Regions from separate parts of the Geodermatophilus sp. SYSU D00708 genome, predicted to be linked through region 2. Evidence: predicted binding sites of a transcription regulator. Region 2 holds the regulator's gene; each other region holds the start of a gene.
What was found. Region 2 encodes LexA, which represses DNA repair genes until DNA is damaged. Its sites were predicted from a motif close to TCGAACANNTGTTCGA; they were not measured.
Positions count from the first base shown of each region.

Region 1: ACI79D_RS09245 (DUF222 domain-containing protein) is a predicted target of LexA. The motif match lies at 2,476-2,491, and genes of this name have one in related genera.
Region 3: dinB (DNA polymerase IV) is a predicted target of LexA. The motif match lies at 2,344-2,359, and genes of this name have one in related genera.

Region 1 covers NZ_JBJGYS010000008.1:77,317-81,313, reverse strand. The annotation lists gene ACI79D_RS09265 (hypothetical protein) at 1-164, opposite strand, end outside; gene ACI79D_RS09260 (gamma carbonic anhydrase family protein) at 288-812, shown strand; gene ACI79D_RS09255 (hypothetical protein) at 900-1,115, shown strand; gene ACI79D_RS09250 (ATP-dependent 6-phosphofructokinase) at 1,365-2,393, shown strand; gene ACI79D_RS09245 (DUF222 domain-containing protein) at 2,496-3,997, shown strand, end outside.
Region 2 covers NZ_JBJGYS010000006.1:129,223-133,219, reverse strand. The annotation lists gene ACI79D_RS07715 (phosphatase PAP2 family protein) at 1-296, shown strand, start outside; gene ACI79D_RS07710 (hypothetical protein) at 364-1,317, shown strand; gene lexA (transcriptional repressor LexA) at 1,379-2,131, opposite strand; gene ACI79D_RS07700 (LysM peptidoglycan-binding domain-containing protein) at 2,653-2,982, shown strand; gene ACI79D_RS07695 (hypothetical protein) at 3,215-3,760, shown strand.
Region 3 covers NZ_JBJGYS010000021.1:17,979-21,975, forward strand. The annotation lists gene ACI79D_RS17285 (sucrase ferredoxin) at 1-518, opposite strand, end outside; gene ACI79D_RS17290 (cupin domain-containing protein) at 538-1,566, opposite strand; gene ACI79D_RS17295 (BatC protein) at 1,875-2,162, opposite strand; gene dinB (DNA polymerase IV) at 2,374-3,576, shown strand; gene ACI79D_RS17305 (DUF3040 domain-containing protein) at 3,763-3,997, shown strand, end outside.

The sequences.
Region 1 (3,997 bases), on a different contig from region 2:
GGCAGCGCGTGCCCCGACCGGCAGGTGAGGGTCTCCACGTCGCCGACGTAGACCGGCGCCGTCCGGTGCGGCAGGTCGTACCGCCCGGCCCGCTGCACCAGCCGCGTCCCGCAGCGGGGGCAGTGGAGGTTGTGCACGGACTGGACCCACACCCACGACGTCACGCCCGCGACCCTGCCGTCCCGCGCCGGGGCCGGGCCACACCCGGCCGCGTGTGGTTCGGAGCGTCATCCGATCGCAACGAGCCTGGTCAGCGGCCCGGAGGTGCCCGGCCTAGGCTGCCCCGCGTGCCGCTGTTCTCCTTCGAAGGCCGCAGCCCGCAGGTCCACCCGGAGGCGTGGGTCGCGCCGACCGCGACGCTGGTCGGCGACGTCGTGGTCGAGGCCGGGGCGTCGGTCTGGTACGGCGTCGTGCTGCGCGCCGACTTCGGCCGGATCGTGGTCCGGGCCGGGGCCAACGTGCAGGACAACTCGGTGCTGCACGGGGGCACCGACCCGGAGACCGAGGTCGGTCCCGGCGCCACGGTCGGCCACATGTGCGTCGTCCACGGCGCCGTGATCGGGGCCGAGGCGCTGATCGGCAACGGCGCGACGGTCCAGGACGGCGCGCGGATCGGCCGCCGGGCCCTCGTCGGCGCGCATAGCCTGGTGCCGCCCGGGATGGAGGTCCCCGACGAGGTCGTGGCCCTCGGTGCGCCGGCCCTGGTGCGGGGACCGCTGTCGGCCAGCGCCGCGCGCTGGGTCGACGGCAACCCCGGGATCTACCGCGAACTGGCCCGCCGGCACGCCGCGGGGGTCACCGAGGTCGGCTGAGCCGTCCAGCGAACACGCAGGACCCGCACGGGCTCGGAACAGGCGAGCCGGTCACGGTGGGCACTCATCCCGACACCGGAGGAGACCGTGACCCACCCCGACCACGCCCAGAGCGGTTCCCGCTGGGAGCCGGCCCCCACCCCGCCCGCCGGGCAGTCCGCGCCGGCGCCCGCCGAGGCAGCGCCGCCGTCCCCGCAGCCTGCGGCCGGTGCGGCCGGTGCGGCCGGTGCGGCCGGTGCGCCGGACCCGGCGTCGACCGCCGAGCTGCCCCAGCCGCCCGGGACCGTCGGCCTCCCGGCGTGAGCCTCGCCGAGGCGCCGCCGGTGCCGGTGGCCCTCGGAAGGAGCCGCGCCTGTACCGACGTCGCCGTCCGTGCCCAGGCGGCGGTCCTGCTGTGGCTGGGCAGACAGCCGGGGCGCGCGGGGCTGGACGTGTGGGCGGGCGGGAGCAGCACGCCGATCGACACACAGAATTGACACGTGTCGGCGTGTCGTCATGTCGTCATGACGTATCGTCGGCGACGACCCGGCCCACGACACGAGGAGCTCGCCGGTGCGCATCGGGATCCTGACCGGCGGGGGCGACTGCCCCGGCCTGAACGCCGTCATCCGCTCCGTCGTCCGCACGGCGACGGCCCACTACGACAGCGAGGTGGTCGGGTTCCGCGACGGCTGGCGCGGGCTGCTGGAGGACCGGACGACGCCGCTGGACGTCGCCGCCGTCGACGGCCTGCTCACCCGCGGCGGGACGACGCTGGGCTCGGCGCGCGTCGCCCCGGAGAAGCTGCACTCCGGCCTGCCGCAGATGAAGGCCGTGCTGGCCGCGCACGGGGTCGACGTGCTCATCCCGATCGGCGGCGAGGGGACCCTCACCGCGGCACACCTGCTCTCGCAGGCGGGAGTCCCGGTCGTCGGCATCCCGAAGACGATCGACAACGACATCGACTGCACCGACCTGACCTTCGGGTTCGACACCGCGGTCAGCATCGCCACCGACCTCATCGACCGGCTGCACACCACCGCCGAGTCCCACCAGCGGGTGCTGCTGGTCGAGGTCATGGGGCGGCACGCCGGCTGGATCGCGCTGCACGCGGGGCTGGCGTCGGGTGCGCACGTCACGCTGGTGCCCGAGGAGCCCTTCGACGTCGCCGAGGTGGCCAAGATCGTCGAGGACCGGTTCGCCCGCGGCGACACGCACGTCATCGGGGTCGTCGCGGAGGGCGCCTCGCCGATCCCCGGCACGATGCTGGTCCGGGACGGCGGCGTCGACGAGTACGGCCACAGGCGGTTCACCGGCGTGGCCCAGCAGCTCGGCGACGAGCTCGAGCGGCGCACCGGCAAGGAGGTGCGCACGACCGTGCTCGGCCACGTGCAGCGCGGGGGCACCCCGACGTCGTTCGACCGGGTGCTGGCCACGCGCTTCGGCCTGCACGCGACGATCGCCGCGCACGAGGGCCGGCACGGTCAGATGGTGGCGCTGCGCGGCACCGAGATCGAGCTGGTCCCGCTGGCCGACGCCGTGGCGCGCCTCAAGACGGTGACCCCGGCGCGGCTGGCCGAGACCGGCGCCTTCACCGGCTGAGCACGGGGGCTCGGGCGTCCGGACGTGGTCAGCAGTTTGACCTGGCCTTTCGCCGTCCACAGCCCTTGCGCCGACTGTCCATTCGAACATATGATCGAATGCGTGACGGTGGAGACGACAGCGGAGGCGGAACACCCGCCGCTCTCCGCTGCGCCGCCGGCGGTGGGCTGGGCGTCGGGGCCGCTGGGTGCGGTGCAGGCCGCGGATCGGGAGATCGCCCGGCAGACCGCGCTGCGGGCGCGGGCGGTGGCGGCGTTCGCCGCGACCCGGCCCTCCTCGGTCGACCGGGCGCAGGGCGAGCCAGGGGCGATGAGCGCCGAGCGGTGGGCGGCGCGGTCCGAGGTGCTGCGGGCGGTCAGTGAGTGGGCGGCGCCGGAGCTGGCGATCGCGTTGAACCTCAGCGCCCCGAAGGCCGAGGCCGAGCTGGAGCGCTCGTTGACCCTGGTGCACCGGCTGCCGGAGGCGCTGGCCGCACTGGAGGCGGGTGTGCTGCACGTCGGGCACCTGTGGTGCCTGCTCGAGCACGTCGCGCCGATCAGCGACGCGGCGCTGCGCGCCCGCATCCTGGACGAGCTGATTGCCTGGGTGCACACCCGGCACCGGGTCACCACCCCCGCGCAGCTGGGGGATCGGGTGCGCCGCGTGGTCGCCCGGCACAACGCCCGCGACGCCGCCCAGGACCTCGCCCGCGCGCTGCGGCAGCGGGGCATCAGCCTGAGCCCGGAGCGGACCGTGGGCATGGCCGCGCTGACCGTGGTGTGCACCATGCCCGAGGCGCAGGCGCTGCACCGGGCGCTGGGGGCCTGCGCCGACGCCCTGGGCGCCGAACCCGGGGATGAGCGCACCCGCGGGCAGAAGATGGTCGACTGCCTGCTGGATCTGGTGCTGCGCCCCGGCGAGGGCGATCTGCCGCCGGTGCAGGTGCTGCTGACCGTGGTGGCCTCCGTGGCCACGCTGCTCGGCGGGGACGCGCCCGGCGAGGTCGACGGGCACGTGGTGCCGGCCGAGATGGTCCGCCACCTGCTGCGCGGCCTCACCGGCCACGATCTCGCGGCCGTCGACGGGCAACCGCCGACGGCGGCCACCCCGGAGCCCGCCGCGTCCGCTGCCGACGACCGGCCGTGGGAGGAGGTCGAGCAGGCCGAGCTGGCGCGCTGGTGGGCGGAGATGGAACGCCGGGTGCTCGCCGGCGAGCTCGACGGCGAACCCGAACGCCCACCGGATGCCTGGTCCACCGACCTGCCCGAGGCCCGGCCCGCGGGCCGGCCCGTCACCGGCCCGGGCGACCTCGACAGCGCCGACTCCGCCCCACCCGAGGGCCGGCCCGGCGCCGATCCGGGTGACCTCGACAGCGCCGACTCCGGTCTCGACGCAGAGGCGCTGGCCGATCCCGATCCGCCGGCCGACCGCGACCAGCCGCCACCGCCCAGCGGCTGGTGGGCGGGCGCGGACCGGGCGGTCGATGACGCCGCCGCGGCCGTGCACGCCGCCACGCTCGCGCTGGGCCACGCCCGGCGGCTGCTGCGCACCGCCGAAGCGGCCGACGCCGCCGACGAGGCCGTCTGGCACACCAGCCCGGCCGGCCGGCTCACCGCCGCGCCCGA
Region 2 (3,997 bases):
ACGGCCAGTCCTATCCGTCGGGCCACGTGGCCAACGCGGTGCTGATGTGGGGCGTCGCCCGCTGGCAGGCGGTGGAGTTCCGTCTCTCGGCCGGCGTGCAGCGGACGTTCCGGCTGCTGAGCGTGGCCGGACCGGTCGCCACCGGCGTGGCCATGGTGTCCCTGGACTTCCACTGGGTCACCGACGCCGTGGTCGGAGCGTCGGTCGGCATCCTGCTGTTGGGCGTGGTTCACGCACTGGACGCAGTCGCGATGTCACGCTGGGTGGGTGCCCGAGCTGGCCACCCGTCCGCGTAGCGGCTCCGCGGTACGGCGTCTGGCAGCGGGGTCGGCCCTCGCACTGACGCTCGTGCAGGGTGCCGGCGTGCCCGCGTACGCCGAGGAGGCCGCGGGCCCGCGCACGCAGTGCCAGGTCACCGACCCGCGCCTGCCGGAGCTCTCCGGCCTGGCGGTGGTGGGGAACCGCATGCTGGCCATCGACGACGGCGGGGACCGGGTCGACGTGTACGTCCTGGACGCCACCTGCCTGGTGATCGACGTGCGCAGCGCGGCGGTGGACCCCTACGACCCCGAGGACCTCGCGGTGGCGGCCGATGGGACGGTGTGGCTGGCCGACACCGGGGACAACAACGGCACGCGGGAGACGGTGGCGCTCATCGCCCTTCGCCCGGACGACACCACCGAGGTCTACCGGCTGGCCTTCCCCGAGGGACGACGCGACGTGGAGGCGCTCCTGCTCGCCCCCGACGGCACGCCCTACCTGGTGTCCAAGGAGGTGCTCGGCGCGAGCAAGGTGTACCGCCCCGTGAGCGCCCTCGTGGACGCCGGCACGGTCGGCCTCACCGAGGTGGCCGGCGTCGAGTTCACGCTCACCGGCACTCCCGGTGGCCCCGTCGGGCGCGCCGGCCAGCTGATGGTCACCGGGGGAGCGGTCTCGCCCGACGGCCGCTTCGTCGCGCTGCGCACCTACACCGACGCCTACGTGTGGCCGTTGTCGGGATCCGACGTGGCCGGTGCGCTGGCCGCCGACCCGGTCCGGTTGCCCCTGCCCGAGTCGCCGCAGGGTGAGGCGATCAGCTTCACCGCCGACACGACCGGTCTGGTCGTGTCCAGCGAGGGGCTGCCGGCCGACGTCACGGTCGTCCCGTTGAGCGCGGTCCCCAGCCCGGCCGCGGCCTCCGGGTCGGCGGACGGCTCCGTGCCGGACCTGCTCAGCACCGACGACGGCGGCGCGACGGTCATCGCGGCCGGCGTGCTCGCTGCGGTCGTCGCCGCCGCGCTGGTGTGGATCGTCGGGAGGTTGCGCCGCCGCTCCTGAGTGTGCGGCGGGGCGTGTGCTGAGCGTGCGGCGGCGCTGAGCTGAGCGCGCGGGGCGCGCGTCAGACCCGGCGAAGCACCGTCACGACGCGGCCCAGGATGGTCGCCTCGTCACCGGGGATCGGCTCGTACGCGGGGTTGTGCGGCAGCAGCCACACGTGACCGTCGCGGCGCTTGTAGGTCTTGACCGTCGCCTCGCCGTCGATCATGGCCGCGACGATCTCGCCGTTCTCGGCGGTCGGCTGCTGGCGCACCACGACCCAGTCGCCGTCGCAGATGGCGGCCTCGACCATCGAGTCACCGGCCACCTTCAGCATGAACAGCGTGCCCTCGCCGACCAGTTCGCGGGGCAGGGGGAAGACGTCCTCGACGGCCTGCTCGGCGAGCACCGGGCCACCGGCGGCGATCCGGCCCACCAGGGGCACGTAGGTCGGGGCGGGACCCTCCTCGACGCCGGCGGGGGCGGCCGGGGCGACGAGCTCCGCGGGGGCGTCGCCGGGCAGGCGGACGTCGAGGGCCCGGGGCCGGTTCGGGTCGCGGCGCAGCCAGCCCTTCTTCTGCAGGACCGTCAGCTGGTGGGCCACCGAGGAGGCCGAGGACAGGCCGACGGCCTCACCGATCTCGCGCACCGAGGGCGGGTACCCGCGGCGGTCGATCGAGTCGCGGATGACCTCGAGGACGCGGCGCTGCCGCTGGGTCAGGCCGTCGCCGGCCTCACCCCGGTCGGGGAAGGTGCGCACGGCTGCCGTCTCGGTGGTCGCCGGCGTGCCGGCCGTCCTCCGGCGGCTCCCCGACGTCCCGCTCTTCTCCGCCACCGTCGCCTCCTCGTCGGCTGCTCACCGCAGCACGTCTCGTCCGTCGGGACCGACCGTAGCGTGCTCAGGGCCCTCGATCAAACACATGTTCGAAGTGCTCGGCGGGGCGGGATGGTGTTTGTCGGACCCGTCCGGTAGACATCGCACAGACGTTCGAATCGAACAGACGTTCGACGGTGCGGGGTCGGTCGGGAGGAGTGGTCGTGGCAGGCGTGCAGCAGGCGGTGCTGGACTTCGACGACGCGGTGCAGGTGCCCTGGCGGCCCCGGCTCCGGGCGGTGCCGGGCGGTGCCGGGAGCGAGCCGGGGCGCTCGCCGCGGCCCGCCGTGTCGCGGACGGTCCCGTCCCGGGTCGATGTCGGCCGGCCGGCGGTGCAGGCGCCGTCCCGGCCGGCGGTTCTTGAGGCTGCTCGTCCGGGTGTCGGGGCGGCCCGGCCGGTGCCCGTGCGGCCCCGGGTGGCGCGCCCGGTGCCGGCGCGTCCGGCGGGAGCGGCGGTGCCTGGTGCGCCGTCGGGTCGCCCGGTGCGCGGGGGGTGTGGCCGGGTCGGCGGTGCCGCCGGATCGCGGCTGCGGCTCACCCAGCGGGCCCGCCGGCTGTCGGTGGTCCTCGCTCTGGGTGCCGGCGTGGCGCTGGGGTCGTGGCTCGGTCCCCTGGTGGCCGGCGGTGACGGCGACCTGCGGTTGGCCGGAGAGCGCAGCGTCGTCGTGCAGGCCGGGGACAGCGTGTGGTCGATCGCCGCCGACTTCGCCGGGCCGGACGAGGACGTGCGCGCCGTGGTCGACGCCATCGAGCAGATCAACGACCTCGACGGCGCCCGGGTCGTCCCGGGCCAGGTCCTCCAGTTGCCCTGACGTCCAGGTCCTCCAGCTGCCCTGACGTCGCCGACGAACCGCGCCGCCGCCCGGGTGCGGTCCCGGCCGAGGCCAGACAGCGACAAGGCGGACCGGCCAGGTTCGTCAACCCTCCGTGCGGAGACGTTGACGCTCTGTGGTCATCGGGCCACCTAACGTCAGTGCCGTGTCGCGGACGTCCGGAGGCCGAGCAGCGGTCTTCACCCAACAGTCGCAGTCGGTCGAGGTGTCCGTGGACGGAGCCTGGTGGCCGGGGTCGATCCTCGGCTGGCGCCACGACGCGCAGGGCTCCTGTGAGGTCTGGGTCCGGGTGGCGGTCGCCGGCCGGAACCGCGAGATCTGGACCGCCCTGAGCGATCTGCGGCTGCCCGAGCCGCGTCCGGCGACCGCCGGCGCCGCCGCGGCGGTCCCCGGTGCGGGTGCCGGCGCGCCGGTACTCGACCTCGGGCGCGCCGCGGCCCGCGAGCGGCTGGTCGCCGGTGTGCTGGGCGCGCCGGCTCTGGCGCCGGCCGGGGGTGCCGGTCCGTCCCGGCGTCGGCACGGTGGGGACGTCACCGCGGAGATGCCGGCGGTCGGGAGCGCGTTCGCCGGCCGTCACCGGGCGCCCGCTGCGGTGGCCGGGAGGCACCGGGCGGCCGACGACGACACCCGCGTCGACCTCCAGGCGGTCGCCGTCCCGCCGCGCCCCGAGCTCGACTGCCTCACCCGGCCCCTGCGCCTGGGGGACCGTGTGCCGCGGCCGCGCAGCCCGCGTGCCGACGGCGTCGTCCGCGCCTGACCCGGTTCCGTCCCGTCGTCGCGGTCGTCTCACCGACACGCCATACACCCCTCCGGCGCCTCCGAGCGACCCCCGCGGGGCGTGTCGCGACGGATCGCCGTGGCGGGTGTGACGGCAGAGCGTCCCTGGTCACGGCCGTGTCTCGAGGGCGTGTCCCGGCTTGCAGATCTTGTGGGCCGCGGCCTAGGGTTCCCCTACATCTAGTAGTTGCACCGTTGTAAGCCCGTCCACAGGCCG
Region 3 (3,997 bases), on a different contig from region 2:
TCCCACACGTCCGCGGCGGGCATCACCTTGGCCAGCGGGCGGCCGCGCAGCGCGCAGCAGGCGTCGTGCCCGCCGTGCGCGCACACCAGGTAGGTGGGTCCCTCGGCGGGCTCGCCGACCGACCCGTCCCACGGCGCGTCGACCAGTTCCTCGTCGCTGGTGCGCGCCGACCACCACAGGCCCTCGCGCCCCGGCCGCCCGTCGACGTAGGCCCACCGCCGCTGCGCGTCGGCCGGCCGCTCCCCGGGCCGGCGCACCAGCAGCACCCGCACGTTCTCCAGCCGGGCGCGGTGCGCCAGCCGTCGGGCGACGGCGATGTCGAAGCGGGACTGGGTGAGCGCGTCGACGCCCCACGGCCCGGCCTGCTCGATCAGCAGCCAGCGCTGGGCCGGGGAGGCGGTGGCGACCGCGGAGTCCCCGCGGGCCAGCGCCCGCACCGAGCAGCGGTCCTCGGCGATCCGGCCGACCGGACGTCCGGGTGCCTCCGCCGGGCGGCAGAAGTCGGTCGGATCGGTCACGCCCGGTGGCCCACCCGGCTCACCGTCCGGTCCCGGGCGTGCGGTCACGATCCTCATCGTGCCCCGCGAGGGCGCGCCCGACGACGGCGTCCGGTGCGGTGGCGTCCGGGACGACCGCGATCGACTCGGTCACCAGCCGCCGGGCCAGGGTGAGCTGGTCGGCGGCGTCCAGACCGGGCAGGTCGGCGACCTTGAGCTCGCCGGCGGCCAGCAGCCCGGCCAGCGCGGGCCGGGTGTCGGCGGGCAGCTCCAGCGTCCGACGGCCGGCGACCAGCGTCACCCGCCCGTCGACCGGCTCGCCCAGCCGGCAGCGCAGCCGCCGGCGGACCCGCAGCACGGTGTCGGGGGAGAGAGCCGCCGCCGCGGTGGCCTGGGCCAGCGGGGCGACCGGCTCGGGCCGGACCTGCGCCCAGGTCCGCGAGCGCAGCCGGTCGGCGACCTCGGCCGGGTCGACGCGGTCCAGCCACTCCTTGAGGCCGGCCACGACCGCCGTCACGTCGTCGCGGACGGCCGCGGGGTCGGCCAGGTCGACGCCGAGGGGCAGCGAGCCGCGCAGCGCGGGGTCCTCGGTGGCGAGCACCCGCACCAGGTCGAGCACCGACTCGGCGGCCGCCCAGCGGGTGACCGGGTGCACGCCGACGGTCAGGTGCGCGCTGATCTCGCCCAGCGCGACCGCCGAGTGCAGGTAGCCGCGGGGCAGGTAGAGGGCGTCGCCGGGGCGGAGCACCGCGTCGATGACCGGGTCGCGCTCGGCGGCGGCGGCCACGGCGGCGGCCCGGTCGTTCCACGGCTGGGTGCGCAGCGGGTCGGGCAGCACCGGCTCGTGGATGCGCCAGTGCTTCTCGCCGGCGACCTGCAGCACGAAGACGTCGTGCACGTCGTAGTGCGGGGAGAACCCGCGCGAGGACGGCGGGGTGACGTAGGCGTTGACCTGCGTCGGGTGCCCCAGGTCGGCGGCGAGTGAGTCGGCGAACTCGATCAGCGGCGGCCACAGCCGGTGCAGGCCCTGGAGGACGACGGTGCTCCCGTCGGCGAACAGCCGCAGCACCGCGTCGGAGGAGACCTGGTCGGCGATCTCGGCGCCGGCGCCCCCGGAGGTCGTGAACCGCTGGGGGTCGACGACGGCGCCGTCCTTGGCGATCCGCAGGAACGGGGTGCGCAGCCCCCGCCGGGAGAGCAGCTCGTCGACCGCGGCCAGGTCGAGCAGGTCGGCGAAGGACCCGCCGGTCTCCTCGGCGCGGGTGAGCAGCGGCCGGCGGGACCAGTACTCCGCGGCGAAGACCTGCGGGTCGAGGGCGGTGCACCGACGCAGGGCCGGCCGGAGCTCCGGCCGGCCCTGTGCGGTGGGGTTCTCGGTCAGGCGGAACCGTCCGCGCCGCCGTCGGCACCCCCGTCGGCGCCGCCGTCGGCACCCCCGTCGGCACCCCCGTCGGCGCCGCCGTCCGCGCCCCCGTCGGCACCACCGTCCGCACCGCCGTCCGCGCCCCCGTCGGAGCCGCCGCCGGCAGCCCCGCCGTCGGCCGGGCCGTGCGCGCCGCTGTCCGCGCCGCCGTCGGCCCCGCCGTCCGCGCCACCATCGGCGCCGCCGTCGGCACCGCCGTCGCCCACGCCGGCCGTGGTCATGTCATCGTCGTCGAGCGCCATGGGTCTCCGATCCGATCGGTCGCGGGCCACCGGATGGTGGCCTCCGGGCGTGCTGTACCTCCCCGATCCTGCTCTCACACCCCGGGTCCGACCAGCGGGAACGGCAGGTGGGCAACAGGTCGGTCACGACACGGGGCGGAGATGCCCGGACCGTGCCGGGAGCGTTACCGTCCTCCCGTCGTCGAACACGTGTTCGACTCGGGAAGGGGTCATGAGCCAGTCCGCCCGCGCTGCCGGCTGCACCGTGCTGCACGTCGACATGGACGCGTTCTTCGCCAGCGTCGAGGTGCGCCGCCGCCCCGAGCTGGCCGGCACCCCGGTCATCGTGGGCGGGGCCGGCAACCGCGGGGTCGTCACCTCGGCCACCTACGAGGCCCGCCGCTACGGGGTGCACGCCGCGATGCCGACGTCCCGCGCGCTGCGGCTGTGCCCGACCGCGACGGTGCTGCCGGGGGACCTGGCGCTCTACGGCGAGGTCTCCCGCGCGGTCATGGCGCTGTTCCGCTCCATCACCCCGCTCGTGGAGCCGCTGAGCCTGGACGAGGCGTTCCTCGACGTCTCCGGCGCCGGGCGCAGGCTGGGCGACGCGGCCGAGATCGGGGAGTACATCCGCGCCCGCGTCTACGACGAGCAGGGCATCACCTGCTCGGTGGGCGTGGCGGGCACGAAGTTCGTCGCGAAGCTGGCCTCCACCCGGGCCAAGCCCGACGGGCTGCTCGTCGTCCGCCCGGCCGAGGTCATGGCGTTCCTGCACCCGCTGCCGGTCGGCGCCCTGTGGGGGGTGGGCGCCAAGACCGAGGAGGTGCTGGTGCGGCTGGGGCTGCGCACGGTGGGTGACCTCGCCCACGTGCCGGCGCGCACCCTGCAGCGAGCGGTGGGCCAGGCCGCCGGCACCCACCTGCACGAGCTGGCGTGGGGCCGCGACCCCCGCCGGGTGGTGCCCGACGAGCCGGAGAAGTCGACCGGGCACGAGGAGACCTTCGGCACCGACGTCGACGACCCGGCGGTCATCCACCGCGAGCTGCTGCGGCTGTCCGAGCGGACGGCGGGCCGGCTGCGCTCGGGCGGCTGGCTGGCCCGCACCGTGACCATCAAGGTGCGCTTCGCCGACTTCACCACGATCACCCGCTCCCGCACCCTCGAGGTCCCCACCGACGTCGGGCAGGAGCTCTACGACACCGCCCGCGCCCTGTTCGACGCCCTGGGCCTGCAGCGGGCGCGGATCCGGCTGGTCGGCGTGCGCGCCGAGCGGCTGGTGGAGGCCGGCTCCGCACCGCGCCAGCTGCAGCTGGGTGCCCGCGAGCACGGCCGCCGGGAGGCCGAGCTCGCCGCCGACCGCGCGGCCCGCCGGTTCGGAGCCGGTGCGGTGCGCCCGGCGACGCTGCTGCACCGCGGCGGCCAGCACGCCCGGTGACGGTCCGAGGAACCCGCGAGGGCGCCCGTTCGTCTCTCCTGGCGGTGCCGTCCCCACCCCGCGAGAGTGATCACGGCGGGTCGGCGCCGACTCGCCTTTCGCGCCCCGCAAAGGGCTCGTATCCTCGTTGTCACCGACGGCGGGCACCGCCGTCGGGTCTTGGCTTTGGCCCACCTGGAGGTCGACGTGCCGCTCTCCGAGCACGAACAGCGACTGCTGGAGCAGATCGAGCGCGCCCTCGTCGATGACGATCCGAAGTTCGCCTCGTCCGTCCGCACCGGTGATCGCCGGATCAAGGCCCGCCGCAGACTGCAGCTGGGCGCTCTCCTCGTCCTGGTCGGGATGGCCGTCCTCGTGGGCGGCGCCGTGGCGTCGTGGGTACCGCTCGGTGTCCTCGGCTTCCTGATCGCCTTCGGCGGGC